4 regions of the Streptomyces sp. NPDC002809 genome follow, and region 1 is predicted to be linked to each of the others. Evidence: riboswitches for the same ligand, from Rfam matches in the RefSeq annotation. Region 1 holds a riboswitch; each other region holds the start of a gene.

Region 1 (7,038 bases):
GACGCAGCCGAGGACGTCATCGGTGTCATCCGCGGCGGCGCCCGCGGCTATGTCACCAAGACCATCACCGGCGCCGACCTGGTCGACTCGGTCTTCCGGGTCCAGGACGGCGACGCGGTGTTCTCGCCCCGGCTGGCCGGCTTCGTCCTCGACGCCTTCGCCTCAACGGACGCGCCCCCGGTCGACGAGGACCTCGACCGGCTGACCCAGCGCGAGCGCGAGGTGCTGCGGCTGATCGCCCGCGGATACGCGTACAAGGAGATCGCCAAGCAGCTGTTCATCTCGGTGAAGACGGTCGAGTCGCACGTCTCGGCGGTGCTGCGCAAGCTCCAGCTCTCCAACCGGCACGAGCTGACCCGCTGGGCGACGGCCCGCCGGCTGGTCTGAGACCGGCGGGCCCGTCGGGCGGCCGAGCCGCAGCTCAGCCGGCCGGGCGTTCGGGGTCGAGCGAGATGTTCAGCTTCTCGCCGATCCGGCGGTAGCCGATGGCCGCGTAGATCCGCTCCACCTCGGAGTCGCCCGGCTCCAGCCACACCACCCGGCAGCCCCGCGCGAACGCCGTCTCCGTCAGATGGACGGAGAGCGCGGCCCCGATGCCGCGGCGGCGGAAGTCCGCCCCGACCGCGAGACCCGCCAGCTCGCTGAGACCGTCGACCGGGACCGAGCAGCCGCCCGCGCCCGCCGGTGTGCCCCCGACGGTCGCGAGGGCGGCGACCCCGCCGTCCGTCGCGGCGGTGCGCAGCCACTGGGCGGTACCGGCCTCGGGCTCGCCCGTCCCGCCGTAGCCCAGGTGCTGGACGAGGGCCGCGGCGTCGAACTCCGCGTCGGTGGCGGGCTCCGCCATCACCAGGCCGTCCACCGGCTTCGGCGGCAGCAGATTGCCGGGCGCGCAGGCCAGGAGCGGGGCGCGGTTCTCCACGGTGAACCCGGCGGCCAGCAGTGCGGGTTCGACGGCCGGCGCCCAGGTGGGCAGGAACTCCAGGCGCGGCATCCGGTCCAGCCCGCGAAACGCCGCGACCAGGGCGTCGAGTTCGGCGGGCGCCGGCTCGGCTCCCTGGTCGGGGATCGCGTAATTGGCGTACTTGAGGGACCAGTTCGGGTTGTAGCGGATCACGAACGGGCCGACCCGGACATGGTCCGGGGAGCGGAGCGTGAGCGTACGGGCATGGTTCTGGACGTCTGCGTCCATGGGCATGTGCGGTTGTCCTTCTGGCCGTTCGGGTCGGAAGCCGGGAGCTTAGCCCGACCGGCACCCGGGGCGGCGCCGGGCTCATGCCACCCGGGTCGCTCCCGCGAAGGGCATCTGGTCGATCGGTGCGACGCGGACCGGGGCTCCCGGGCGCGGTGCGTGGATCATCTGGCCGTTGCCGATGTAGAGGCCGACGTGGGTGATGCCCGAGTAGAAGAACACCAGGTCCCCAGGAGCGAGTTCGGAACGTGAGACGCGCTTGCCCGCGTTGATCTGGGTGTACGTGGTCCGGGGGAGCGAGAGGCCGGCGGAGCGGTAGGCGGCCTGGGTGAGGCCGGAGCAGTCGAACGAGGAGGGGCCGGTGGCGCCCCACACGTACGGCTTGCCGAGCGCGGTGTACGCGAAGGCGACAGCTTCCGCGGCGCGGGCGTTGGGTGCCCGGACCGCGCCGCGCGGGGCGCTGCGGTCGGCGTGGGCGTCGCCGCGGCCGCCCTCGGAGGCGTCGTAGGAGGCGCGCTCGGCGGGGGAGAGGCGGGCCAGCAGCTGCCGGGCCTCGGCGAGTTTGGTGCGGACCGTCGCCTTGTGCTTCCGCAGGGCGGCCTGGCGGGCGGCGAGCTCGGTCAGCCGGCCGGCGGCCTCGGCGCGGACCTGGGCCACGTCCGCGACCTGGCGCTGCACGGCACGGACCTCGGTGGCGCGCCGCTCGCCGGCCCGGTCCACGTACGAGGCGCGCCGGAGGTACTGGTCGGGGTCCGAGGAGAGCGCCAACTGCACGGCGGGGTCGATGCCCCCGGAGCGGTACTGCGCGGCGGCGTACGAACCCAGCGCGTCGCGCGCGGCGTTGAGCCGGTCGGTCCTGCGGGCGGCCTCGTCGCGCAGGGCGTCCACGGACTTGGCGGTGGCGGCCGCCTTCACCTTCGCGCCGTTGTACTGCTCCGTGGCGACCTCCGCCTCCCGGTACAGCCGGTCCACCTCGGCCTTCACCTGCGCGGGGGTCGGCGCCGGATCGGCGTGCGCGGATCCCGGCAACGCGGCGGCGGTCGCGGCCCCGGCGAGGGCGAGCGTCGCTGCGGTGCGGGCAGCAGAGCCGGTGTACGGGCGCTGCTTGGGCTTCCGGTGCGCTGCCACGAGGGCGGGCGTCCTTCCTTTCGACGGCCCGCCGGGGTCTACCGACGGGCCCGCCCGGCCCGGCGGCGGGCCGCCAACAGGGGGAGCGGCCCGCCGCCGGAACCTCGGCGGGGTGACCGGGAACGCCGTCCGGGTGCGGATCGGCGGTGTACCGGCCACCTGCACAGGGACGCTAAACCCGGGACACGGGAAAGAGTTGTAATGACGCCTATTGTCTTAATTTGGCGTTGCATTGTCGCCGGATGATCGGAAAAATTGCACCAGAGTCAGGCAATTGGTGCATCTCGCGGTCAAGTGGTCACTTAGGCCGACCGGGCTGCGGAGTGCTGATATGGCCGGGGCTAGGCTGCGGAACCATGCGTGTACTCATCGATGTCTTCGTCGCCCTGCACATCATCGGCATCGCCTCCCTGCTGGGCGGGTTCCTCACCCAGATGAAGGCGATGGGCGCGGGCACGGCACGGTTCGTCCCGGCCATGCTGCACGGCGCGCTGACCATGCTGGTCACCGGAATCGCGCTGGTCGGGCTCGACCAGGCCGACGACCACCCCGTGAACAACGTCAAGATCGGCATCAAGCTGCTGATCCTGGTCGTGATCCTCGGGCTCGTCTACGTCAAGCGCGACGAGGAGAAGGTCGACAAGGGCCTCTTCGCCGCGGTCGGTGGACTCACGATCGTCAACATCTTCATCGCCACGCTCTGGACCTGAGCCCTCGCTCACGCCGCTGCCCGGACCCATGGGGTCCGGGCAGCGGCGTTTTCGCGACGAGGGCGAGGAGAGGTCAGCCCGGTCGCACGCTCCCGTAGATCGGCATGTAGAAGATCGACTCCTCGCGCACGTTCGCCCCCGGCTTCGGCGCGTGGATCATCATGCCGTCGCCCTTGTAGATGCCGACGTGGCTGATGTCGTCGTAGAAGAAGACCAGGTCCCCGGGCTGCAGATCCGCCGTGGCGATCCGGGTGCCGACGTTCACCTGGTCCCAGGTGGTCCGCGGAATGTCGACGCCGGCCGCCTTCCAGGCCGCCTGGGTGAGCCCCGAGCAGTCGTACGAGGCCGGGCCGGTGGCTCCCCAGACGTACGGCTTGCCGAGCTGCGCCCTGGCGAACGCCATGACCTTCTCGGCCTTGGTCGAGGCTTCGGTCCCCGAACCCGAACCCGAACCCGAGCCGGTGCCGCTCCCCGTGTCCGTACCGTTCCCGCTCCCGGTGCCGGCCTCCTTGGCGGCCTCCGCGGCCTTGCGGGCGGCCTCGGCCTTCGCGGCGGCCTGCTTCTTCGCCAGTTCCGCCGCCTTGCGCTCGGCCTCCGCCTCCTTCTTGCGCTCCAGCTCCGCCAGGCGCGCCTTCTCCTCGGCGGTCAGCTTCGACAGCAGGCTGCGGGCCTCGGACAGCTTCGTCTGGACGTTCTGCTTGCTGGTGCGCAGCGTCGCCTGCGACTCGGTGAGCGTCTCCAGGCTCACCACGGCCTCGGCCCGCTGCTTGGACGCCTTCGCCTGCTGCGTACGGAAGTCCGACACGGCGCGCGTCTGGCGCTCGGTCATCCGGTCCATGAGGTGGGTCTGGTCGAAGAACGACTGCGGGTCGTCGGCCAGGAAGAAGGTGGCGGTCGGAGCGAGGGCGCCGCCGCGGTACTGGGCGGCGGCATAGGTGCCGAGTGTCCTGCGGGCCTCGTTCAGCTTCTCGGTGCGCCGGGCGACATCGTCCAGCAGGGTGTCCACCTTGGAGCGCTGCTTGGTCGTCGCTTCCTTCGCCTGGTTGTACTGCTGGGTCGCGGTGCCCGCCTGGCGGTAGAGGTCGTCGACCTTCTTCTGCACGTCCTCGATGCTGGGCTTGGGGGCCGGGGCGGCCAGTGCGCTCTGCGTGGACAGCAGAGTCACCGACGCCAGCGCGGCCGTCGTGAGCCCGACGGCGGGGCCGGTGTTGCGCACCAGGGTGCGCGGTTTGCGATGCGACGCCAAGGCCGGCATCTCCTTCCGTGGACCGCCTACCGGGTTAGCTGTCGGGTTCGGGCGGAACGGAAGGCTGCCCTACGGTCCTGGTGGGGGATTCGGACCGATTCACCCCGGTGATGCGTGTGGGTCCCCGGTTCCCGACTCCTGACGCGGAGCCCGGATTCGGCGTGGACGCCCGCTCGGCGTGGATCGCCTCTGGGGGTACGGGCCGCCCGAACGAGCACGCTAGCCAACTCATGGTGTCGTTGTGAAGGTTGATGTTCGATATGCCCGATACATTTTCGTGACCTCGACGGATCGGGGCGCTGCGGAGCAGGTGGGGCCGGAATTCCCCCACTCCGTGCGGTCCGCCGCTTGCTCTGTGTGTCCGGTCGCGAGTGCGTGGTTGGTCACTCGGGCCCGGAGTGTCAGTGCGCACGCCTAGACTCGGGAGGCGATGAGCAGCCTCTTTGACGACAGTTTCCTGGCCGGCCTCCAGCACACGGAGGAAGGGCCCCCGCCGCCCCCCGAGGACTCCGCACCCGAAGCGGTGCCGGAGGACCTCTTCGCAGGCGTATTCGACGGGCCCCCGCCGCCCCGCGACGCGTACTACCGCGACGGTGCCCACCGCCCGGTCGTCGACGCCGCCGCGCTGCTCGACGGGCTGAACACCGAGCAGCGCGCAGCCGTCGTGCACGCCGGGTCCCCGCTGCTCATCGTCGCCGGTGCCGGTTCGGGCAAGACCCGTGTGCTGACCCACCGCATCGCCCACCTGCTGGCCGAGCGCGGGGTGCACCCGGGCCAGATCCTGGCGATCACCTTCACCAACAAGGCCGCGGGCGAGATGAAGGAGCGCGTCGAGCAGCTCGTCGGGCCGCGGGCCAACGCCATGTGGGTCATGACCTTCCACAGCGCGTGCGTACGGATCCTGCGCCGCGAGTCGAAGCGGCTCGGCTTCACCTCGTCGTTCTCGATCTACGACGCCGCCGACTCCAAGCGCCTCATGGCCCTGGTCTGCCGCGATCTCGACCTCGACCCGAAGCGCTTCCCGCCGAAGTCGTTCACGGCGAAGGTCTCCAACCTGAAGAACGAGCTGATCGACGAGGAGACCTTCGCCGGCCAGGCCGCGGACGGCTTCGAGAAGACCCTCGCCCAGGCCTACGCGCTGTACCAGTCCCGGCTGCGCGAGGCCAACGCCCTGGACTTCGACGACATCATCATGACGACGGTGCACCTGCTCCAGGCGTTCCCCGACGTCGCCGAGCACTACCGCCGCCGCTTCCGGCACGTCATGGTCGACGAGTACCAGGACACCAACCACGCGCAGTACACCCTCGTGCGCGAGCTCGTGGGTCCGGCGGGCGAGGCCGACGCCCCGGGAGAGCTGTGCGTCGTGGGTGACGCGGACCAGTCGATCTACGCCTTCCGCGGCGCGACCATCCGCAACATCCTTCAGTTCGAGGAGGACTACCCGGACGCGACGACGATCATGCTGGAGCAGAACTACCGCTCCACGCAGACGATCCTGTCCGCGGCCAACGCCGTCATCGAGCGCAACGAGAGCCGTCGTCCGAAGAACCTCTGGACCAACGCCGGCACCGGTGCCCGGATCACCGGATACGTCGCGGACACCGAGCACGACGAGGCGCAGTTCGTCGCGGACGAGATCGACCGGCTCACGGACGCCGGGGACGCGAAGGCGGGCGACGTCGCCGTCTTCTACCGTACGAACGCCCAGTCCCGCGTCTTCGAAGAGATCTTCATCCGCGTCGGCCTGCCCTACAAGGTCGTCGGCGGAGTGCGCTTCTACGAGCGCAAGGAGGTCAGGGACGTCCTGGCCTACCTCCGGGTCCTCTCCAACCCCGAGGACACCGTCCCGCTGCGGCGCATCCTGAACGTGCCCAAGCGCGGCATCGGCGACCGGGCCGAAGCGATGATCGACGCCCTGTCGATGCGCGAGAAGATCTCCTTCCCGCAGGCGCTGCGCCGTGTCGACGAGGCGTACGGCATGGCGGCCCGCTCGTCGAACGCGGTGAAGCGGTTCAACACGCTGATGGAGGAGCTCCGCACGATCGTGGAGTCCGGCGCCGGACCGGCCGTCGTGCTGGAGGCCGTCATGGAGCGGACCGGCTATCTCGCCGAACTCCAGGCGTCCACCGACCCGCAGGACGAGACCCGGATCGAGAACCTCCAGGAACTCGCTTCCGTGGCTCTCGAGTTCGAGCAGGAGCGGGCGGAGGAGGAGGGCGCGGGCACGCTCGCCGAGTTCCTGGAGAAGGTCGCGCTCGTCGCCGACGCCGACCAGATCCCCGACGAGGACGAGGACGGCTCCGGTGTCGTCACGCTGATGACGCTGCACACCGCCAAGGGCCTCGAATTCCCCGTGGTCTTCCTGACCGGCATGGAGGACGGCGTCTTCCCGCACATGCGTGCGCTGGGACAGGTCAAGGAGCTGGAGGAGGAGCGCCGGCTCGCCTACGTCGGCATCACGCGCGCCCGGGAGCGGCTCTACCTCACCCGGGCGGCGATGCGCAGTGCCTGGGGCCAGCCCTCGTACAACCCGCCGTCGCGGTTCCTGGAGGAGATCCCGGACCAGCACCTGGAGTGGAAGCGCAAGGGCCCCATGGCGGCCCCGGCGGGACCGACGGCGGGCATCACCTCGTCGCTCTCCGCGTCCCGCTCGCGCTCCGGCCCCTCGGGCTTCGCGACCCGGCGGACCTCGGACAAGCCGACGATCACGCTGGTGGTCGGTGACCGGGTCACCCACGACCAGTTCGGACTGGGCACGGTGA
Region 2 (7,038 bases), on a different contig from region 1:
CCCACGAGAGACCCGCCGAAACCAGGCCGAACGCGCCGCCCGAGCCGCGCCGCCGGCACCCCACATCCCCAACTCCTCCCGAATCGTTGGTCGAATCAGTGGCCCGGACCAGTTCCACTGCCTAACATCGATCACCGCAAGGCTTTGTGCACCGCCGCACAATCTCCTCGGGAGGCTCCTTTGCACCGCCGCCGTCGCACCGCGCTCACCGTCTCCGCCGCACTGCTCGCCGCAGCGCCGCTCCTCGCCGCCTGCGGCAGTCAGGCCCACCCGGGCGCCGCGGCCGTCGTGGGCGGGGACCGGATCACGGTGGCCACCGTGCAGGGCCAGGTGGCGGACGTGCGCCAGGCGCAGGACAGCTCGAAGCAGGCCGCCCAGATCACCAACCAGTCCGGCCAGCTCGTCCGCGCCAAGCTGCACGGGCTGATCCTCGACCGGGTCCTGGACAAGGCATCGGCGGACGCGGGAGTGACCGTCAGCCGCGCCGAGATCCAGCAGATGCGGCAGTCGGCCGTCGCCCAGTACAAGGGGGAGGCCGGGCTGCGCGCCGCGGTGCTCCAGGAGCGGTGGATCGCCCCGGACCAGATCGACGCCTTCCTGCGAGAGCAGATCCAGCTGACCAAGCTCGGCCAGGCGCTCGGCGCCGACCCGACGACCCCGGCCGGCACGAAGGTCCTGGGCGACGCGCTGACGAAGGCGTCCAAGGCGCTGAAGGTCGACGTCAACCCGCGCTTCGGCACCTGGAACAACCAGCAGATCCAGCTCGCCGAGTTCAAGGCGCCCTGGATCACCCAGGTCACCAAGCCGGCCCAGTCGGCCGCGGAGGCCGGGGCCTGAGGACTGTCCGACGGCCGGGGTAGATTCGGCGGTGTGAACGCTGAAGACCCCGGCCGCATCGTCCTGCTCACCGCCAGCCACCGCGTCGCGCCCGGACTGCTGTCCTGGCCCGCCTGGCAGACACTGCACGCCGCCGACCGGGTGCACTGCGGGGAGCAGGACCAGCCGCAGCTGCCGTATCTGCGCGAGGCGGGCATCACCGTCACGCCCGGTGTGCCCGACGCGCAGGAGCTCGTGGGCGCGTGCGCGGGCGGCCGGACGGTCGTCGTCCTCACCGGCGGCGAGGGCAACCAGCCGCTGACCGACGGACTGGCCCGGCTGGCCGGCTCGGGACGGGTGCAGATGCCGAACCTGGAGCTGCTCCCCGGTTCGTACGATCTTCCCGGCGCCCGGCTCCTCGACCTCGTCCAGGTCATGGACCGGATCCGGATCGAATGCCCCTGGACCTCGCAGAAGACCCACAAGGGCCTCGCCAAGTACGCCATCGAGGAGGCGTACGAACTCGTCGAGGCGATCGAGGACGGCAACCGCGAGGAACTGCGTGAGGAGCTCGGCGACGTACTGCTCCAGGTCGTCTTCCACGCGCGCATCGCGGAAGAGGACGAGGACGAGTCGTTCTCCGTCGACGACGTCGCGGCCACGCTCGTCGAGAAGCTGATCCACCGCCATCCGCACGTCTTCGGCGACGAGACCGCCGAGACGCCGGAGGACGTCCACGCGCACTGGCTGCGGACGAAGGCGATCGAGAAGCAGCGCGAGTCCGTCACCGACGGGGTGCCGCTCGGCCAGCCCGGCCTGGCCCTCGCCGCGAAGCTGGCAAGCCGGGTCCGTACCGCCGGACTCGACGTGGCACTCCCCGAGGGCGACAGCAAGGGCGGCGACGAGGGCGACGGCATCGGCTACCGGCTCCTCGCCCTTGCCGTGCGCGCCCAGGAGGACGGCATCGACCCGGAGGCCGCCCTGCGGGCAGCGGGCCGCGCCTACCGGGACGCCATCAGGGCGGCGGAGGGCGTCGGGTAGCGACGGAGGGCCTCAGCCGGGGCCGGCCGGACGGCAGCGGATAACGTCGTGGGGTGAACGACAGCTCCGACCGCATCCCCACCGGCTGCCCCGCCCACACGGCCCCCGCCGCGCCCGAACTCTTCACGTGGGAGTTCGCCACCGATCCGTACCCCGCCTACGCCTGGCTGCGCGAGCACAGTCCCGTGCACCGCACCACGCTGCCCAGCGGGGTCGAGGCCTGGCTGGTGACGCGGTACGCGGACGCCAGGGAGGCCCTCGCCGACAGCCGGCTGTCCAAGAACCCGGCACACCACGCCGGGTCCGCGCACACCAAGGGGAAGACGGGGATCCCGGGCGAGCGCAAGGCGGAGTTGATGACACATCTGCTGAACATCGACCCGCCCGACCACACCCGGCTGCGCCGCCTCGTGTCCAAGGCGTTCACTCCGCGTCGCATCGCGGAGTTCGCCCCGCGTGTGCAGGAGCTGACCGACCGGCTCATCGACGGTTTCGTCGAGAAGGGGGAGGCGGACCTCATCCACGAGTTCGCCTTCCCGCTCCCCATCTACGCGATCTGCGACCTGCTGGGCGTTCCGAGCGAGGACCAGGACGACTTCCGGGACTGGGCGGGCATGATGATCCGCCACGGCGGCGGCCCGCGCGGCGGGGTGGCCCGTTCCGTGAAGAAGATGCGTGGCTATCTCCTGGAACTGATCCACCGCAAGCGCGAGAACCCGGGGGACGACCTGATCTCGGGGCTGATCCGGGCGAGCGACCACGGCGAGCACCTGACGGAGAACGAGGCCGCCGCGATGGCCTTTATCCTCCTCTTCGCCGGTTTTGAGACCACAGTCAACTTGATCGGCAACAGCATCCACACCCTGTTGGGTCACCCGGAGCAGCGGGCGCAGCTCCAGCGTTCCCTGGCCGCGGGGGAGACGGAGCTGTTGGCCACGGGTGTCGAGGAACTGCTGCGGTACGACGGTCCGGTGGAGCTGGCGACCTGGCGGTACGCCATCGAGCCGCTGACGATCGGCGGGCAGAGGGTGGCCGAGGGTGACCCGGTGCTCGTCGTGCTGGCGGCCGCCGACCGGGACCCGGAACGCTTCCGCAGGCCGGACACGTTGGACCTCTCGCGGCGTGACAATCAGCACCTCGGCTACGGTCACGGAATCCACTACTGCCTGGGAGCACCGCTTGCCCGGCTGGAGGGGCAGGCCGCCCTCGCCACGCTCCTGAAACGCCTTCCGGACCTGCGACTTGCGGGAGAACCTGCCGATTTGCGGTGGCGTGGCGGGCTCATCATGCGCGGACTGCGCACGCTGCCCGTGGAGTTCACCCCGGGGCCGGTGTCCGATGAAGGTGACACTCTGTCAACTCTGTGACTTTCACGTGATCTCTGCTGCATCGACTTGTGACACACGTTCGAGTCCCGCTAGGTTCACCGTTCGACTCACCAGTCACTCGTCAGTCACACGGAAGGCATCCCCATGGGCTCCGCGAACGGCAGACACCGTCGCCCTCGGCAGGCACCCGCGATCATCGTCGCCGCAGGCGTGACCGGTTCGGCCATCGCCATCCCGCTGCTCGGCGCGGCAGGCGCGCACGCAGCCGACGCCTCGACCTGGGACCGGGTGGCCGAGTGCGAGAGCGGCGGCATGTGGAGCGCCGACCTCGGCAACGGCTACTACGGCGGCCTGCAGTTCTCGCAGGAGGTCTGGAAGTCGTACGGCGGTGACTCGTACGCGGAGCGCGCGGACCTCGCCAGCCGCTCGCAGCAGATCGCCGTGGCGGAGAAGGTCCTGGAGGACCAGGGCCCGAAGGCGTGGCCCAGCTGTGCGGTCATCTCGGGCCTCGTCGTGGACAGCGGCCTGCCGGGTGTGGACCCGGGCAGCGCCCCGGCCGACGACACCGCCGGCAGTACGGACCCGTCCGAGGCGGGCGACCCCTCCGGGGACGCCGCCGCGTCGGACGACGCGTCCTCGGACGCGACGACGCCCGCGGACGGGGCCACGGACGACACGGAGGGCGGGAACGGGAAGCCGGACGCGTCCGCCTCGCCGTCGGCCGCACCCTCCGCCACGCCCTCCACGTCGCCCTCCGGGGACGCCTCCGGCGCCGAGGAGGACCCCTCCGGGGGGCAGGAGAAGGGTGGCAAGCACCGGGGCGCTCCGGCCCCCGAGGGGACCCGGAGCGGCGGCGGCGACCGGGATGCGGGGCGGCACGCCTCGCGAGGTGACGGTGGCGCACGCGACACCGGCGCCCCGGCATCTGACGGCACGTACACCGTCCGCGCCGGCGACAACCTCTGGTCGATTGCTGATGCACAGAAGCTGCCGGGAGGCTGGACCGGGCTGTACGAGGCCAACAAGGCCGAGGTGGGCTCCGACCCGGACCTCATCCTGCCTGGCCAGAGCCTTGATCTCGGCATGAAGGCCGAGTGAGAGCGGTCTGATGATCAGCTGAAAACACCCCAAAAGTTGGGGTAGTTAAGAGGCCTATGTCCCACTTTTGACCAAGTGAGACATGGGTCTCTTCGCGTGAACTGGCGCGTCTTGTTCGGGAGGTCCCGCCGCAGCCGTTCCCACCTGCGCAAACAGTGCTTCTTCGGATGCAAGTAAGGGCTGTTTATCCGGTATGTCCATCTTTGGATATGAGGGGTGGGTGTGTTTACGGTCGGAACCGCTCGCACCGCGGGCCCCGTCGACCGTCACGCCGAATCCTGCCGTCGGTCGAAGGGAACAGACGCGTAAAGCGCCGTAGGCAGGAGCGGGGGACCCAGGTAAGCGCCGGGCCCGGTCGTCGCAAGACGCACCAGGACCGGCTTGGGGTGAAGTCGTGCGCTAGGACGTGCGACCGGGCAACTCACTTGGCCCGAACCCGACAGCTCACCTCGTAGGCGTCGGTGAGGAGAAGTCTCGATGCTGCTCAACAGCAAGGGCAACAAGCACCGTCGCCCGTCCAAGGCCGTCCGTATCGCCACGCTCGCCGGTGTCACCGGTGCCGCCATCGCCGTGCCCCTGATGGGTGCCACCGGCGCCTCCGCCGCCTCCGTGTCCACGTGGGACGCCGTCGCCCAGTGCGAGTCCGGTGGCAACTGGTCCATCAACACCGGCAACGGCTACTACGGCGGCCTGCAGTTCTCGCAGTCCAGCTGGGCCGCCGCCGGCGGCACCCAGTACGCGGCCCGCGCCGACCTGGCCACCAAGGCCCAGCAGATCGCTGTCGCCGAGAAGCTCCTCGACCTGCAGGGCCCGGGCGCCTGGTCCTGTGCCGGTGCCGGCAACCTGAGCAACGACGGTGTCGACCCGGGCGTCGACACCGGCTCCTCCGCCGCCAAGACGGAGACCGCCCCGAAGCAGGAGTCGGCGCCGGTCCAGCAGGCCGAGCCGAAGAAGGCCGAGCGCGCCGAGGCCCCCGCCACCAACCGCTCGGAGCGTTCGGCCGCCCCCAAGGCCGAGTCGAAGACCGTCACCACCCCGACCGGCAAGAAGGTCGAGAAGGGTGACGGCGAGTACAAGGTCGTCACCGGCGACTCCCTGAGCAAGATCGCCGCCGACCACAAGGTCAAGGGCGGCTGGGAGCAGCTCTTCAAGCTGAACAAGGACATCGTCACGGACGCCGACCTGATCTACCCGGGTCAGCAGCTCCACCTGACGAAGTAGTCGCGATCTCTCCTCGCCGAATCACTCCGGCCGCCCCGGTCCGGTGCGCATCTTCCCCCCGTGCGTGCCGGGCCGGGGTCGGCCGGTTTCGGCGTGATCGTTCAACTGTTGTAGTTACTCGTCAGTAAAATTCTGGCCCTTTGTCCGGCTGTGCCCGCCCTTGAGTCCTTTTTCGTCCCAGGGGACGGGCGGTCGGCCGGTTGATGCGGCCCGGCCGGTTAGGCTCTTGTCGCAAGGCCAAAGCGACCCTGCACCACCAGCGTCATATCCCAGAAGGAGATGCCTCGTGCCGTCCATCGACGTCGTCGTAGCCAGGGAAATCCTCGACTCCCGCGGAAACCCCACGGTCGAGGTCGAGGTCGGCCTCGACGACGGCAGCACGGGCCGTGCTGCCGTTCCGTCCGGCGCCTCCACCGGTGCGTTCGAGGCCATCGAGCTTCGTGACGGAGACCCCAACCGCTACCACGGCAAGGGTGTCGAGAAGGCCGTCCTCGCCGTGATCGAGCAGATCGGCCCGGAGCTCGTCGGTTACGACGCGACCGAGCAGCGGCTGATCGACCAGGCGATGTTCGACCTGGACGCCACGGAGAACAAGGGCTCGCTCGGCGCCAACGCCATCCTCGGCGTCTCGCTCGCCGTGGCCCACGCCGCCTCCGAGGCCTCGGACCTGCCGCTGTTCCGCTACCTCGGTGGCCCGAACGCGCACCTGCTGCCCGTCCCGATGATGAACATCCTCAACGGTGGGTCGCACGCCGACTCCAACGTGGACATCCAGGAGTTCATGATCGCCCCGATCGGCGCGGAGTCCTTCTCCGAGGCCCTGCGCTGGGGCGCCGAGGTCTACCACACGCTGAAGAAGGTCCTGAAGACCAAGGGCCTGTCCACCGGTCTCGGTGACGAGGGCGGCTTCGCGCCGAACCTGGAGTCGAACCGCGCCGCGCTCGACCTCATCGTCGAGGCCATCAAGGAAGCCGGCTACGCCCCGGGCAAGGACATCGCGCTCGCGCTCGACGTCGCCGCCTCGGAGTTCTACAAGGACGGCAAGTACGAGTTCGAGGGCAAGTCCCGCTCGGCCGCCGAGATGACCGAGTACTACGAGGAGCTCGTCTCCGCGTACCCGCTGGTCTCCATCGAGGACCCGCTGTACGAGGACGACTGGGCCGGCTGGAAGGTCATCACCGACAAGATCGGCGCCAAGGTGCAGATCGTCGGCGACGACCTCTTCGTCACCAACCCGGAGCGTCTGGCCCGCGGCATCGAGGAGGGCTCCGCCAACGCCCTGCTCGTCAAGGTCAACCAGATCGGTTCGCTGACCGAGACCCTGGACGCCGTCGAGCTGGCGCAGCGCAACGGCTTCAAGTGCATGATGTCGCACCGTTCCGGCGAGACCGAGGACGTCACCATCGCCGACCTCGCGGTCGCGGTGAACTGCGGCCAGATCAAGACCGGCGCCCCGGCCCGCTCGGACCGCGTCGCCAAGTACAACCAGCTGCTGCGCATCGAGGAGATCCTCGACGACGCCGCGGTGTACGCC
Region 3 (7,038 bases), on a different contig from region 1:
ACGCCCGGCTCAAGGGCTTCGAGTCCCACATCCGCTCATGGCGTCGACAACTAGCGGCCGGCCACCGGCCCGTACAAGACAGCTGGAACCTCGAAGTCGACCGGTCCACCGTTATCCGGGCATGGGAAGAGTCGGTTGTCCCCGGCATGCTCCAGACCGCGGACTACGCCCGTGCGATCTTCGTGCGGTACGCAGAGCTGCACGGATCGATGCGTGACACCGAAGACGCTGTCAGGGCTCGAATGCGGCGCCAGGAGTGGCTGTACACGCCAGGGCGCAGGTTCCACGCGCTGGTGTGGGAAGCGGCCCTTCACGCGCTGGTGTGCTCGCCCTCGGTCCTCACCGCCCAGCTTGACCGGCTTGCGGGCATGGTGGGGATGGACACGGTGGAGCTGGGCATCGTTCCCCTGGGCGCTTCGCTGCGGATCCCTGCAGCCAACGGGTTCTGGGTCCTGGATGAGCGGCTTGTCATCGCCGAGGACTGGCACGCGGAACTCTGGCTGGACGATGCTGATCTCGTGGCCACATACCTGAAGGCCTGGAACACGCTGAGGGAATCGGCGGTGTACGGGGTCGACGCCCAGAGCTTGATCCTGCGAGTACAGCGAAGCGTCCACGCCTACTAGGCGGTCGAAGACAGCAGTTGCCCCGGACGCACGAAAGCGCCCCCACCCGGGCCACACGAAGGGGAGCGGACAGGGGTGTGGTTCATGAGGAGCGTCGGTCAGCGGGCAGGCCGAGGACTGCTGCGGTGCGCGCCGGGTCGGGGCGGTGGGGGTGTCGCACCGGCACATCAGACCGTCCGCCCCCGGCGGAGTCGGACGGGACCATCGACTACTCCCGCAGGCTCCACCTGAACGCCCCGGACCAGGTCGCGGCGGTGCCCGCCACCGTCCTGCTGGGAGCCCTGCGGATGCGCATCGACCCGGAGCGCTCGGCTGACACGACGACATGACGCCGGTGCCGGCCGTGAAGAGGCCGGCACCGGCGTGCACCAGGGTGGTCAGACGAGGAGCTTCGTCTTCGCCCGCTGGTACTCCTCGTCCGTGATGGCGCCCTTGTCCCTGAGGTCCGCGAGTTTCGACAGATCCTCGACGTGGCTGCTCTTCGGCGCACCGCCCCCGTCGGACGTGCCCGCCGCGTCTCTCACGTACGCCTTGAAGGCCGCGTCACGTTCCTTCGCTTCCTTCACGTCGCGTGTCCCCATGGATTTGCCGCGCGCGATGACGTAGATCAGCACGCCCAGATACGGCAGCACCAGGGCCAGGATCAGCCAGCCCGCCTTTGCCCAGCCGCCGAGGTCGTCACTGCGGAAGATGTCCATGATGACCCGGAACAGGAGGAAGAGCCACATGATCCATAGGAAGAACCAGAGCATGGTCCAGAACAGGTTGAGCAGGGGGTAGTCGTCCATCGGTCCACTCCAGGCGCAGCGTCGAATGACTGAACTGAAATCAGTCATATCACCGCATTTATGCATGCGCCCGTTGGAGTTTTCCGCACTCCGCCAAGAGAGGGAAAGGTGGGCGGGCGGGGCGATGCGACGCGGTGTGGCGGCTACTTCTCCGGTACAGGAGTGGCGGAGACGGGGGTCTCGGCCGGGGTCGCGTCGGTGGAGCGGTCCCCGGGCTCGGCCTGCCGCGGAAGCGTGGATGCGGCCTGGGTCTCCGCAGCGCGTGCGGCCGCTGCGGCCTTTCGGCTCTGTATCAGGAGTCCGACGAATCCGGCGAAGAACCCGCTGAGCAGGCCCGATATCGCGTGGTTGACCGCGTTGAGCGATTCACTGTCCGGAAGGCCGATGACCGCGTAGTTCACGCCCGCGCTCATCACGGCCCCCACCAGACCGCCGATGGCCCCGCCGATGGCGGCACCGACTACGGGTGAGGGCGGAGTGGCCGGCGTGGCCGGAGCGGGGGCAGAGGGGGCAGAGGTGAGCGGTGCGGTCATCGTCGGGGGCCCTCCAGACAGGCTGCGATGAGAGGCCGGGAGCAGCCTGGCGGGCGCGGCGACATGCGCGCTCCGGGGCCTGCTCGCACGGGCAGCCCACCGGTCCGGGGGATGCAGCAGTCACCTTGCGGCAGAACACGTGTTCCTTGCAACACCTTCTCGTTTTCAACACTTTGACGACATGGCGAAGATCGTCCGGCGGGAGTGGCCTGCTGCCCGGCCGTCAAAGGCGCTGCGGGGGTGGTTTGTTCAGGTTTGCCGACCTCTATTTGCCACTCTCGGGCGGTGGTTGGAGCGGGGCTGGATGCCGCTCGGGCGTGGGTGTGGCATCGGCGTGGGCGTCGCTGCGGGCAGAGAGTGGTCATGGGCCGGTGCGCGTGGGTGCCGTCGGGCTGCTGTGCGGCCGTCGGGCCGGCCGGGGTGCCGTCTGTGGGGTGTGGGCGCCGAGTGGTCATGAGCGTCCCGAACATGCCGTAGAGTTGTGTTTACCGACGCGGGGTGGAGCAGCTCGGTAGCTCGCTGGGCTCATAACCCAGAGGTCGCAGGTTCAAATCCTGTCCCCGCTACTGAAGAATCAGGCCCGGCATGCATACAGCGTGCCGGGCCTGATTCGTTCGTACGCCGTCGGCCCGCCGGGTCGCTCGGCGCCGAGCCGCGTTCCGCGTACGTACCCCCATTGGCCGACGAGGAGTCGCTTCGCGACCCTGCTCCGGGAAGCCTGGGGTGGTGCGCGGTACCGTCCGCGGCCGTGGGGGTGCACCGGGCAGGAGACCAGCAGGTGGGGAAGCGGGAGACGCGGCGGAAGAGGCGTGCGGGTGGGGTGCGGACCCGCCGGTTCGTCCGGGCGCTGCCTGCGCTGATGATCGGCGGGGGCATGCTGTTCGACGCCCTCACCCCGCCCGCCTTCACGGCCATCCCGCTGTTCGCGGCGGCCCCGCTGATCGCGGCGCCGTTCTTCTCACTGGCCAGCACCGTCCGTACCGGCGCCGCCGCGCTGCTGGCGGTCGTCGCGCTGCGGATCTACAACGGCAACCTGTTCCAGGTCGTGCCCTCCATCGAACTGCTCACCGTCCTCACCGTCTCCGCCCTCGCTGTCGTGATCAACGGTGTCGTGCGGCGCAGCAACGAGCAGCTGGCTTCGGCCCGTGTCATCGCGGAGACCGCCATGCGGGCGGTGCTGCCGACGCCGTCCGACCGGATCGGCGGACTGTATGTCGCCGCACGGTACGAGGCGGCGCAGGCGGACGAGTTCGTCGGCGGTGACCTGTTCTCCGTCACGGACACCCCGCAGGGGGTGCGGCTGGTGGTCGGGGATGTGCGCGGCAAGGGGCTGGACGCGGTGGAGGCGGTGGCGGTCATCATCGGGGCGTTCCGGGAGGCGGCCGAGCAGGAGGAGTCGCTGGAGGGTGTGGCGCAGCGGCTGGAGCGTGCGCTGGCGCGCGAGTCGAGCACGCGTGGCGGCCTCGACGCGGTGGAGGGGTTCGTCACCGCCGTGCTGGCGGAGATCCCGCCGGGTGCGTCCGTGGTGCGGATCGTCAACCGCGGCCACCCCGAGCCGCTGCTGCTGCACACGGACGGGGCGCTGGAGGTGCTCGGGCCTTCGGTGCCGGCGCTGCCGCTGGGGATGGCGCTGGGGGTGTGGCCGGACCGGGCCGACGAGTGGGCCCTGCCCGCCGGGGCGACGCTCCTTCTCTATACGGACGGCCTCTCCGAGGCCCGTAACGCCGAAGGGGTCTTCTACGACCCCGCCGAGCGGCTGCGGGGCCGGATCTTCCCGGGGCCCGAGGAGCTGCTGTCCGCGCTGACCGATGACGTGCGGCTGCACACGGGCGGTGAGTCGACGGACGACATGGCGCTGCTCGCGGTCGGTCGGCCGGCCGAGGGTCAGCCCGACCGGCGCAGGACCGTGAAGATCGTCGGCCTGAGGGATGGCGGCGGGTGAGTCCGGGTCCGGGACCGTGCGGTGGGAGTGGCCGGCCGCGATGCCACCGTCCGTAACCGAAGGGCACCCCTCCGCATAACATTTGACGCAACGTCAGAAAGCGGGTAGTGGCTGAGAGGTGATCAACTCGTCCGTTTCCACCCGGTTGTGTCCCGTAAAGTCCAGGCCAAAGGCCTGAACGATCAGTGGGAACAGCTTGGAATCGGACCCCGGTGTCTATTAACGTTCGATAACGCAGTGCGGTTGTCCCAGCCGTCGTCAGTGGCGGCACCGTGCGCGAGCGCCGAATCCCGCAAGGGAACCGGGGAACCACCTACATGGGGTGAATCGGGCATCTCTGTCTTGTGATGAGACGGAGGAACCCGTAGGAGACCTTCCTGCTCCGAACCCGTCAGCTAACCCGGTAGGCGAGAAGGAAGGAAAGGAGTGCGCCCCCGTGGCGTCCAACAAGCCTGCCCCCGAAGCTCCATCCCGGTTCGTGTCCGAGTACGGCGATGACTTCGCGATCCGGCCCGGTACCTTTGTCGGTGCGGAGCACGAGGCCCCCTACGCGACCGATTACGGGACCGATCGGGGCAGCGGCTTCGGAAACGACTTCCGCGCCGACGACTCCGGGCCCGACAGGACCTGGGAGGAATGGAATCCCACCGAGGACTCCGTCCGTCCCGTGCGCGGCAAGCACCGCGTCGCCAAGCAGCGCAACGGTCTGGCCCGCAGCTCCACCGTCCTCGGCGTCGGCGTCATCGCGGCCGTCGGCGCGGGTGGCATGGCCACCGCCCAGAGCAAGCCGCCGGTCTCCATCTCTCTTCCCGATTCCATCTCGGACAATCTCCCCGACGCCAAGTCCCTCCCGGGCGTCGGCGCACTGTTCTCGGGCGAGTCCGAATCCGAGACCGCGGCGGAGAAGGCCGTCGCCGAGGTCGCTTCCGCCCCGCTGACGACCGCCGGCATCACCACCGCCGAGGCCGAGCAGGGCACCACCGACGCGGGTGAGGCCCTCCGCGCCCGCATCCTCCAGCAGGCGGAGCAGCAGCAGGACGCCGCCGACGCCGAGATCAAGGCCGCCGCCGAGAAGGCCGCAGCCGAGAAGGCCGCAGCGGAGGCGAAGAAGCAGCAGGACGCCGCCGAGGCCAAGGTCGCCGCGGAGAAGAAGAAGGCGGCGGAAGAGGCGGCGAAGAAGGCGGAGGCCCTGCGGCTCGCCAAGCTCGCGGCCAGCTACGCCATCCCCACCTCCTCGTACACGATCACCTCGACCTTCGGCGAGGCCGGATCGATGTGGTCCTCCGGCTATCACACGGGCCTCGACTTCGCGGCGCCCACCGGTACGCCGATCAAGGCGATCCACACGGGCACGGTCACGTCGGCCGGCTACTCCGGTTCCTACGGCTACCGCACGGTCTTGGAGCTGGAGGACGGCACGGAGCTGTGGTTCTGCCACCAGTCCTCGATGGATGTCAGCATCGGCCAGAAGGTGACGACCGGCGACACCATCGGACGCGTCGGCGCCACCGGCAACGTGACCGGCCCGCACCTCCACCTCGAGGTCCACACCCCGGACGGCACCGGCATCGACCCGATGACCTGGCTGCGCGCCCGGGGCCTGACGGTCTGAGGCCTTCCCGCACGCCGGTTCCCGGCGCGTGAAACCCCGGCAGCCCTGACGCTCACCCCCGACGTCAGGGCTGCCGGTCCGTCTCCACGGACGTACGGTCGTCAGCGGTAAAGCTGTACCGGTCATGGAATAGCGGAGTCCGTGGAACGGGTTGTCCCCTCTATGACTTCTCTCCGCAAGCTCGGCTCCTCCGGTCTCCAGGTCTTCCCGCTCGCCCTCGGGGGCAACGTCTTCGGCTGGACCGCCGACGAGGCGCAGTCCTTCGCCGTTCTCGACGCGTACGCGGCGGCCGGCGGCAACTTCATCGACACCGCCGACTCCTACTCGGCCTGGGTCCCCGGCAACGAGGGCGGCGAGTCGGAGACCCTCATCGGCAAGTGGCTCGCCGCACGCGGCAACCGTTCCGACATCGTCGTGGCCACCAAGGTCGGCGCCCACCCCGCGTACAAGGGGCTCTCCGCCACCACCATCAAGGCCGCCGCCGAGGAGTCGCTGAGCCGGCTCGGCACCGACCACATCGACCTCTACTACACGCACTTCGACGACGAGACGGTCCCGGTCGAGGAGATCATCACCGCCCTCGACCAGCTGGTGAAGGACGGCAAGGTCCGCGAGATCGCCGCCTCCAACATCAGCCCCCAGCGGCTGCGCGCCTCGCTGGAGTTCTCGGAGCGCGAGGGGCTCGCCCGGTACGTGGCGCTGCAGCCCCACTACAACCTCGTCTCCCGGGACACCTACGAGGGCGAGCTCCAGGACACCGCCGCCGGTGCCGGGCTCGCGGCCGTCCCGTACTTCGCCCTCGCCTCCGGGTTCCTCACCGGCAAGTACCGCCCGGGCACGGCCGTGGAGAGCGCCCGCGCCGGTAGCGCCGCCACGCACCTGGAGTCGGAGCGCGGACAGAAGGTGCTCGCCGCGCTCGACAAGGTGGCACAGGAGCGCGACGCCGAGATCGCGACCGTGGCGTTGGCGTGGCTGGCCGCGCAGCCGACCGTCGCCGCACCGATCGCCTCGGCCCGTACGGTCGAGCAGCTTCCCGCGCTGGTGGCCGTCGCCGGACTGCAGCTGACGGACCAGGAGCTGGCGGCCCTCACCGAGGCTTCCGCCTGAGGCCTGTCCGACCCTGATCCCGCCGTCCGCCAGGAGGACAGATCGTCCTCAGCCCTGTTGCCCGTACTGCGGCCGGTCGTACGGAGGGTTGGTGCGCGGAGGGTTCGTGTACGCCGGAGCGCTGTAGGGCCGGCCGGGGTACGGATATCCGGAGTGCGGGTACGGGGCGTGGCCGCCGTGAGGTGGGTACGCCCCGTAGCCCGGGGCCGGGGCCTGTCTCTGAGCCTGGCCTTGGAACTGTCCCTGGACCTGTGCCTGGACCTGTGCCTGGACCTGTCCTTGGTACGGCCGGCGCACCGGAGGCACGAACCGGGGGCGCAGGCGGCCCGTGGCCTGTGCCGCGTACACGAGGGCGGGGCCTGCCGTCCCCCTGCGCTGCCACAGGTGGTGCAGCAACTCCCGCTCGCGTTCGGCGAAGTCCGGGCCCGCG
Region 4 (7,038 bases), on a different contig from region 1:
GGGGTCACCGGACCCGACGGGGCCTCCCACAACGGCATGTGGGACATGTCCCTGCTGCAGGTCGTACCGGGTCTGCGGATCGCGGCACCGCGCGACGCCGAACGGCTGCGGGCCGAACTGCGCGAGGCCGTCGGCGTCGACGACGCACCGACCCTGATTCGGTTCCCGAAGGAGTCGGTGGGGGAGCCGGTCCCCTCGATCGGCACGATCGGCGGCATGGATGTCCTGCACCGCGCCGAGGACGCCGATGTGCTGCTGGTCGCGGTCGGCGTGATGGCCCCCGTCTGCCTGCAGGCCGCCGATCTGCTGAAGGGCGGCGGGATCCGCTGCACCGTGGTCGACCCCCGCTGGGTCAAGCCGGTCGACGAGCAGCTTGCGCCACTCGCCGCGAAGCACCGGCTCGTCGCCGTGGTCGAGGACAACAGCAGGGCCGGAGGCGTCGGCTCGGCAGTCGGACAGGCGCTGCGGGATGCCGGGGTCGACGTACCGCTGCGGACGTTCGGCATCCCCGACCAGTTCCTCGCCCACGGGAAGCGGGCCGAGGTGCTGGCAGACATCGGTCTCACACCGGTCGAGATCGCGGGCCGGATCAGCGCCGTGCCGGCCGTCCGGCGCGGCGCTGATCCGGACACGGACACGGGGCACAACGTTCACGTCCGGGGCGCGGAAACGGGCACGGACACCGGGCACAACGTCTCGGGCGACGGGCACAAGGAGAGCGGGGCATGAAGGACGACGGGCCCAAGGGCTTCGATCTGGCGCGGCTCCTCGCGGAGCGCGGGGCCGAACGCTACGAGCTGCACACGAAGTACCTCAACCACCAGCTTCCGCGCATGCTGCACACCATCGGCTTCGACAAGGTCTACGAACGGGCCGAGGGCGCGCACTTCTGGGACGAGGAGGGCAACGACTACCTGGACATGCTCGCCGGGTTCGGGGTGATGGGGCTCGGCAGGCACCACCCTGTCGTACGCAAGGCGCTGCACGACGTCCTGGACGCCTCGCTGGCCGATCTCACCCGGTTCGACTGCCAGCCGCTGCCGGGCCTGCTGGCCGAGAAGCTGCTCACCCACAGCCCGCACCTGGACCGGGTGTTCTTCGGCAACAGCGGCACGGAGGCCGTGGAGACGGCCCTCAAATTCGCCCGGTACGCCACGGGGAAGCCGAGGATCCTGTACTGCACGCACGCCTTCCACGGGCTGACCACCGGCTCGCTCTCGGTCAACGGCGAGGCCGGCTTCCGGGACGGCTTCGCCCCGCTGCTGCCCGACACCGCCATCGAGCTCGGTGACCTCGACGCCCTGCGCCGTGAGCTCAAGCGCGGCGATGTGGCCGGACTCGTCGTCGAGCCGATCCAGGGCAAGGGCGTGCACGCCTCGCCGCCCGGGTTCCTGCGTGAGGCGCAGGAACTGCTGCACAAGCACAAGGCCCTGCTCATCGCGGACGAGGTGCAGACCGGTCTGGGCAGGACCGGGGACTTCTACGCGTACCAGCACGAGGAAGGCGTGGAACCCGACCTGGTCTGCGTCGCCAAGGCACTCTCCGGCGGCTATGTGCCCGTCGGCGCGACGCTCGGAAAGGACTGGATCTTCAAACGCGTCTACTCCTCGATGGACCGGGTCCTGGTCCACTCCGCGAGCTTCGGCTCCAACGCCCAGGCGATGGCGGCCGGGCTCGCGGTCCTCGCGGTGATGGAGGACGAGGAGACGGTGGCGCACGCGCGCCGCACCGGTGATCTGCTGCGCGAACGGCTGGCCGCGCTGGTCGGGCGGTACGAGCTGCTGCACGAGGTGCGGGGGCGCGGGCTGATGATCGGCATCGAGTTCGGCCGGCCGAGCTCGCTCAAGCTGCGCAGCCGCTGGACCATGCTGCAGGCGGCCCGCAAGGGGCTCTTCGCGCAGATGGTCGTCGTGCCGCTGCTCCAGAAGCACCGGATCCTGACCCAGGTCTCCGGAGACCATCTCGAAGTGATCAAGCTGATTCCGCCGCTGGTGATCGACGACGCGGACGTGGACCGCTTTGTGAGTGCCTTCACGGCCGTGATGGACGACGCGCACAGTGGCGGCGGGCTGATGTGGGACTTCGGGCGGACCCTGGTGAAGCAGGCCGTCGCCAACCGCTGATCAGCAGCGGATCCGTCGGCCGGGCCCGGGTGGCGGACCGGGGCTTCCGGCTTTTGCCTCGGAGGCAAGAAATTTGCCTCCGAGGAAAGTTCCTGGCCCAATGGAAGCATGAATCCTCCAGAAGGAGGGGTGGCCGACGAGCTGCCCGGGGTCGCGCCCCGCCTGCGCGACCTGCGCCGCAGCCGTGGTCTCACCCTGGAGACGGCCGCCCAGCGGGCCGGGCTCTCGCCCGCCCACCTGTCCCGGCTCGAAACGGGCCGGCGCCAGCCGTCGCTGCCCATGCTGCTCGGACTTGCCAGAATCTACGGTACGACGGTCTCCGAGCTGCTGGGCGAGATCCCCCCGGAACGTGACGCGATCGTCCGCGGCCGCAGGTTCGAGGGAGCCGAGGCCGACGGCTGGATGTACCAGCAGGCCGGCGGTCCCGGCCGGGCGATGCAGGCACTGCGTGTCCGGGTCCCGCACGGCGCCCAGGGCGACCTGGTGCGCGTCCATCCCGGCGAGGAGTGGCTGTACGTCCTGGCCGGGCATCTCAGGGTGACCCTCGGGGAAACGGTCCATGACCTCGCCCCCGGGGACAGCGCGCACTTCGACTCGCTCACCCCGCACCGGATCGCGGCCGTGGACCGCGAGGGTGCCGAGCTGCTGTTCGTCCACACCCTGCTGCAGAGCCCCGCCGCCGAGCTGTGTCTCGGCAGCGGGATCCACCGTCGCTGAGGCTTCGCCCCCGCCACCGGCACGCCGATGGCCAGAGAGGACTTGTCATGTCCGATTCCGAGAACTTCGACCCGCTCGGCCCGGGGCGGCCCAAGAACTACGACCCGCAGGAGAAGAAGTTGCCTCGCGGGCTCGTCATCAGGCTGTTCGCCTATCTGGTGGCCGGGCACGTCATCGCGGGCTTCCTCTACCTGCTGTTCGCCGTGGGGATGCACAACCAGTAGCCGTGGGGGTGCGCAACCGGTAGGAGCTGGGATGCGCAACCGGTTGCAGTGGGTGTGCGCCACCGGCAGTCGCGGGGGTGCGCGGCCGGTGGCTGCGGGCCGCCCGGCCGGTCAGGCCTCGTCGAGCAGGCGCTCGCGCAGCCGCTCGCGTGTCTGCGGGGTGATCTTCAGGCCGTCGGCGAGGTACCGGTCGGTGCTGCCCCAGGTCTCGTCGATGGTGGTGAAGGCCGCGGCGAGGTAGTCGGGGTGGGCGCCGAAGAGCGGATTGAGCAGCTCCATCACCTCGGCGGACATTCCGGTGGGAGAGGTGTCGCTGCGGCGGACCTTGTAGCGGCGGTGTGCGTCGTTGGACTTGAGGTAGTCGGACTCGATGGCATCGCGTTCGACGCCGACGGCGAGCAGGGACACCGCGATGGAGAGACCCGCACGGTCCTTGCCCGCGGCGCAGTGCATCAGCGCGGGCACGCTGTCCTCGGCGAGGGCGTGCAGTACCCGGCTGTGCTCGGCCGTGCGGTCCAGGATGATCCGGCGGTACGACGCGATCATGCGATGGGACCCCTTGCCGTCGGCCAGGATCGACCGCAGCTCGTCGATGTCGCCGTCGCGCACCATCCGCCAGAACTCCGCGCCGTCGGCCGGGTCGGTGAGCGGGATGCTCACGTTGCGCACGCCCGGCAGCTCGATGTCCAGGCCGTCCAGCTTGTGGTCGGCGCCGTTGCGGAAGTCGAAGACGGTGTGCAGGCCGAGACCGGAGAGGAACGTGGCGTCCTCGGCCGTGGCGTGTGCCAGGTGACCGCTGCGGTAGAGCCGCCCGTACCGCACCCGGCGGCCGTCAGAGGTGGGCAGCCCGCCCACGTCACGGAAGTTGCGGACACCCGCCAGCTCGGGCTCCGTCGACGGGGTCTGCGGCAGCTGCTGCGTCACGGTCACTCCTGGAGGCTCTGCCGCGGGCGCGTGTCGCCCGCGGGTCCACTCTCGTGACGATACGACATTGATTCCTCGGGCAATCATCTTGGTCGCGCCCCTGTTCCGGGGTCGCGCGACGGTCCACGTGCCCGGCTGCGAGGGTCCGGGGCGCAAGGCTCTCCTGGTCGCGGCACGGCCGATGAGTGAGGCATGTCCGTATTGGGGCTTTTGGTAGAACATGCCCTGTTTGTGCGGGAGATGGCCACCCTCTCGTGAGCGGGATCATATCCGTGACGGTGTGTGGCTGCGGCGCCGTGGGGTATTCCGGACGCCGCGCGGAAATTCAAGATCCTTAATCCACGGAGTGTGACCGGAATTCCGTGTCGTATTTCCGGAGCGGAATCCGAAGTGGAACCCGTGGCTTGTTTCTGTCGTCCCGGCTCGCTTACGTTCACTGTCAATCCGGACGGACCGCCTAATCCTGCCGCCGCCCGGAATTCGCACCCACTCACCGCGTGGCAGGAGCGGGGGAACCAGGTAAGCCGCCGACCGGGAAACCGGCCGGCTCGGGGTGAAGTCGCGCCCGCCGCGACCGGACATCTCCAGTCCGAACCCGACAGCTCACCTCGTAGGCGCCGGAGAGGAAAACCTTCATGCCCATATCGGGTAAGCACCGCCGTCCCAAGTCCAGCACCATCGCCCGTGGCGTCGTCGCCGCGAGCGCCGGCGGAGCCGTCATCGCGCTTCCGCTGCTCGGCGCCACCGGTGCCAACGCCGCGGAGCAGACCGCTCCCGCCACCTCGAAGTCGGCCGCCGCGCACGCCACCCCGGCCAAGCCGGTCGCGAAGAAGCAGGCCGGCACCACGTCCTACTCCGTGGTCTCCGGCGACTACCTGTCGAAGATCGCCGCCCAGCACAAGCTCAAGGGCGGCTGGGAGAAGCTGTACCAGGACAACCGCAAGGTCGTCGGCGACGACCCGAGCCTGATCTTCCCGGGCATGAAGCTGACCCTCGGCGGCAAGTCCGCGAGCCAGGCCTCCACCACCTCCACGGGCTCCACCACGCCGTCGAAGGCCGCGCCCAAGGCTCCGGTCAAGACCGAGACGAAGGCCGCCACGGCCTCCAACTCGTCCTCTTCCTCCTCCGGCGCCTCGTCGTCCGAGGAGTCCTCGGCCCCGGCCGCCCAGAGCAACGACTCCGGCTACGTCCACCCGGTTCCGGGCAACCACACCACCGCCTACCGCGCCTCCGGTGCCAACTGGTCCAGCGGCAGCCACACCGGCATCGACTTCCCCGTGTCCACCGGCACGAGCGTGAAGGCGATCACCTCCGGCACCGTCGTCACCGCCGGCTGGGGCGGCGCGTACGGCAACGAGGTCGTCATCAAGCACGCCGACGGCCACTACTCGCAGTACGGCCACATGTCCTCGCTCTCCGTCTCGGCGGGCCAGACCGTGACCGCGGGCCAGCAGGTCGGCCTGTCCGGCTCCACCGGCAACGCCACCGGCCCGCACCTCCACTTCGAGGTCCGCACGGGCCCGGCGTACGGCTCGGACATCGACCCGATCGCGTACCTGGCGTCGCACGGGATCAACGTCTGATCCAGCAACACCGGTCCGGTGAACCGGACCTGAGCAATGCATAGAGGGACGGTGCGCGGCGGCGCACCGTCCCTCTGCTTATTCCCTCTTTACTAAAAACTGACCGGGTGGTCTATCTCACCACCCGTCAACCCCGTATTACGGTCGCGTAGGTCACATTCGGCGGTGCAGGATATGCCCTTGTGGCAGACGATTCGAACAACATCCAGCAGGGCGTCATCAACCGACAGGGCGCCATCGGGTCGTACGCGGCGATTGGCGACAGCTTCACCGAGGGAGTCGGTGACCCCGGCCCGGACGGAACCTTCGTCGGCTGGGCGGACCGGTTCGCGGTACTCCTCGCGGACCAGCTCCCGGACCCCGAAGCGGCGGCGGGCATCGCGGCCCCCGCGCACGGGAACTTCAGATACGCCAATCTCGCCGTACGAGGACGCCTCCTCGACCAGATAGTCGAGGAGCAGGTGCCGCGCGCAAGGGAACTCGCCCCCGATCTGGTGAGCTTCTGCGCCGGCGGCAACGACATCATCCGGCCGGGCACCGACCCCGACGACGTGGCCGAGCGCTTCGAGCGCGCGGTCGCCGAGCTGACCCGGTCGGTCGGCACCGTCATGGTCACCACCGGCTTCGACACACGTGACGTTCCCGTGCTGCGCCATCTGCGCGGCAAGATCGCCACCTACACCGCCCATGTGCGGTCCATCGCCGACCGCTACGACTGCCCGGTGCTCGACCTCTGGTCCCTGCGTTCGGTGCAGGACCGCCGGGCCTGGGACAACGACCGGCTGCACCTGTCGCCCGAGGGGCACACCAGGGTCGCGCTGCGCGCCGCCCAGGTCCTCGGCCTCGACGTGCCCGCCGACCCGGACCAGGAGTGGCCGCCGCAGGCACAGCGCGGAACGCTCGAAGTGCGGCGCGACGACATCCACTGGGCACGCGAGTACCTGGTGCCGTGGATCGGACGCCGGCTGCGCGGCGAGTCCTCGGGAGACCACGTGGAGGCCAAGCGGCCCGACCTGCTGCCGCTCTGAGAGTCCGCTGTCCTCAGTCGCCCCGGGCTCCCGGAGTACCGGCCGCGGCGGCCGAGGGCGGCGGCAGCGCCGGTATGCGCTCCAGCACTCCGCCGGCGAAGACGTCGTACAGCGGCAGCGTCTCCAGGTGCACATAGCCGATGTGGCAGTCGCAGAGGGCGAGCGGGCAGGCCCGGGGTCCCAGCGCCGTGCGGTAGCTGCCGTCGTAGAGATTGCCGAGCTCGGCGCGGACGAAGTGGCAGCGGCGCACCGTACCCTCACCGTCCACCGAGATCACCGACTCACCGGTCCGGCAGGGCAGACCTGCCGAACGGTGCGGATGGCGGCTGTACGGGAACAGCGGATCGATCGCCGTCCACCGGTCCGCCTCCTGGTCCGTGTAGGTCTGCCCCTCGGCGGCGTTGACCCAGAGGTAGACCTCGTCGGGAAGGGCCGCCCG

Evidence for each region. A riboswitch is a leader RNA that binds a small molecule or an ion and turns the genes downstream of it on or off. The one in region 1 is predicted to bind cyclic di-AMP.
Region 2: another riboswitch for cyclic di-AMP. It lies ahead of ABT025_RS29555 (transglycosylase family protein); the one in region 1 lies ahead of ABT025_RS28700 (C40 family peptidase).
Region 3: another riboswitch for cyclic di-AMP. It lies ahead of ABT025_RS00070 (M23 family metallopeptidase); the one in region 1 lies ahead of ABT025_RS28700 (C40 family peptidase).
Region 4: another riboswitch for cyclic di-AMP. It lies ahead of ABT025_RS15900 (M23 family metallopeptidase); the one in region 1 lies ahead of ABT025_RS28700 (C40 family peptidase).

The regions. Positions count from the first base shown of each region.
Region 1 covers NZ_JBEOVJ010000062.1:17,395-24,432, reverse strand. The annotation lists gene ABT025_RS28720 (LuxR C-terminal-related transcriptional regulator) at 1-387, shown strand, start outside; gene ABT025_RS28715 (GNAT family N-acetyltransferase) at 422-1,195, opposite strand; gene ABT025_RS28710 (C40 family peptidase) at 1,271-2,317, opposite strand; gene ABT025_RS28705 (hypothetical protein) at 2,674-3,027, shown strand; gene ABT025_RS28700 (C40 family peptidase) at 3,101-4,282, opposite strand; cyclic di-AMP (ydaO/yuaA leader) riboswitch at 4,281-4,445, opposite strand; gene pcrA (DNA helicase PcrA) at 4,704-7,038, shown strand, end outside.
Region 2 covers NZ_JBEOVJ010000066.1:38,582-45,619, forward strand. The annotation lists gene ABT025_RS29535 (SurA N-terminal domain-containing protein) at 181-837, shown strand; gene ABT025_RS29540 (nucleoside triphosphate pyrophosphohydrolase) at 871-1,857, shown strand; gene ABT025_RS29545 (cytochrome P450 family protein) at 1,911-3,224, shown strand; gene ABT025_RS29550 (transglycosylase family protein) at 3,330-4,283, shown strand; cyclic di-AMP (ydaO/yuaA leader) riboswitch at 4,585-4,756, shown strand; gene ABT025_RS29555 (transglycosylase family protein) at 4,761-5,504, shown strand; gene eno (phosphopyruvate hydratase) at 5,791-7,038, shown strand, end outside.
Region 3 covers NZ_JBEOVJ010000001.1:22,548-29,585, reverse strand. The annotation lists gene ABT025_RS00100 (DUF5753 domain-containing protein) at 1-626, shown strand, start outside; gene ABT025_RS00095 (hypothetical protein) at 752-955, shown strand; gene ABT025_RS00090 (SHOCT domain-containing protein) at 1,004-1,414, opposite strand; gene ABT025_RS00085 (hypothetical protein) at 1,558-1,947, opposite strand; tRNA gene ABT025_RS00080 (tRNA-Met) at 2,440-2,513, shown strand; gene ABT025_RS00075 (PP2C family protein-serine/threonine phosphatase) at 2,768-3,889, shown strand; cyclic di-AMP (ydaO/yuaA leader) riboswitch at 4,161-4,314, shown strand; gene ABT025_RS00070 (M23 family metallopeptidase) at 4,326-5,501, shown strand; gene ABT025_RS00065 (aldo/keto reductase) at 5,664-6,608, shown strand; gene ABT025_RS00060 (PrsW family intramembrane metalloprotease) at 6,657-7,038, opposite strand, start outside.
Region 4 covers NZ_JBEOVJ010000022.1:28,777-35,814, forward strand. The annotation lists gene dxs (1-deoxy-D-xylulose-5-phosphate synthase) at 1-729, shown strand, start outside; gene ABT025_RS15880 (aspartate aminotransferase family protein) at 726-2,123, shown strand; gene ABT025_RS15885 (helix-turn-helix domain-containing protein) at 2,232-2,840, shown strand; gene ABT025_RS15890 (DUF6126 family protein) at 2,888-3,064, shown strand; gene ABT025_RS15895 (tyrosine-protein phosphatase) at 3,176-3,988, opposite strand; cyclic di-AMP (ydaO/yuaA leader) riboswitch at 4,462-4,618, shown strand; gene ABT025_RS15900 (M23 family metallopeptidase) at 4,624-5,571, shown strand; gene ABT025_RS15905 (SGNH/GDSL hydrolase family protein) at 5,754-6,599, shown strand; gene ABT025_RS15910 (STM4011 family radical SAM protein) at 6,613-7,038, opposite strand, start outside.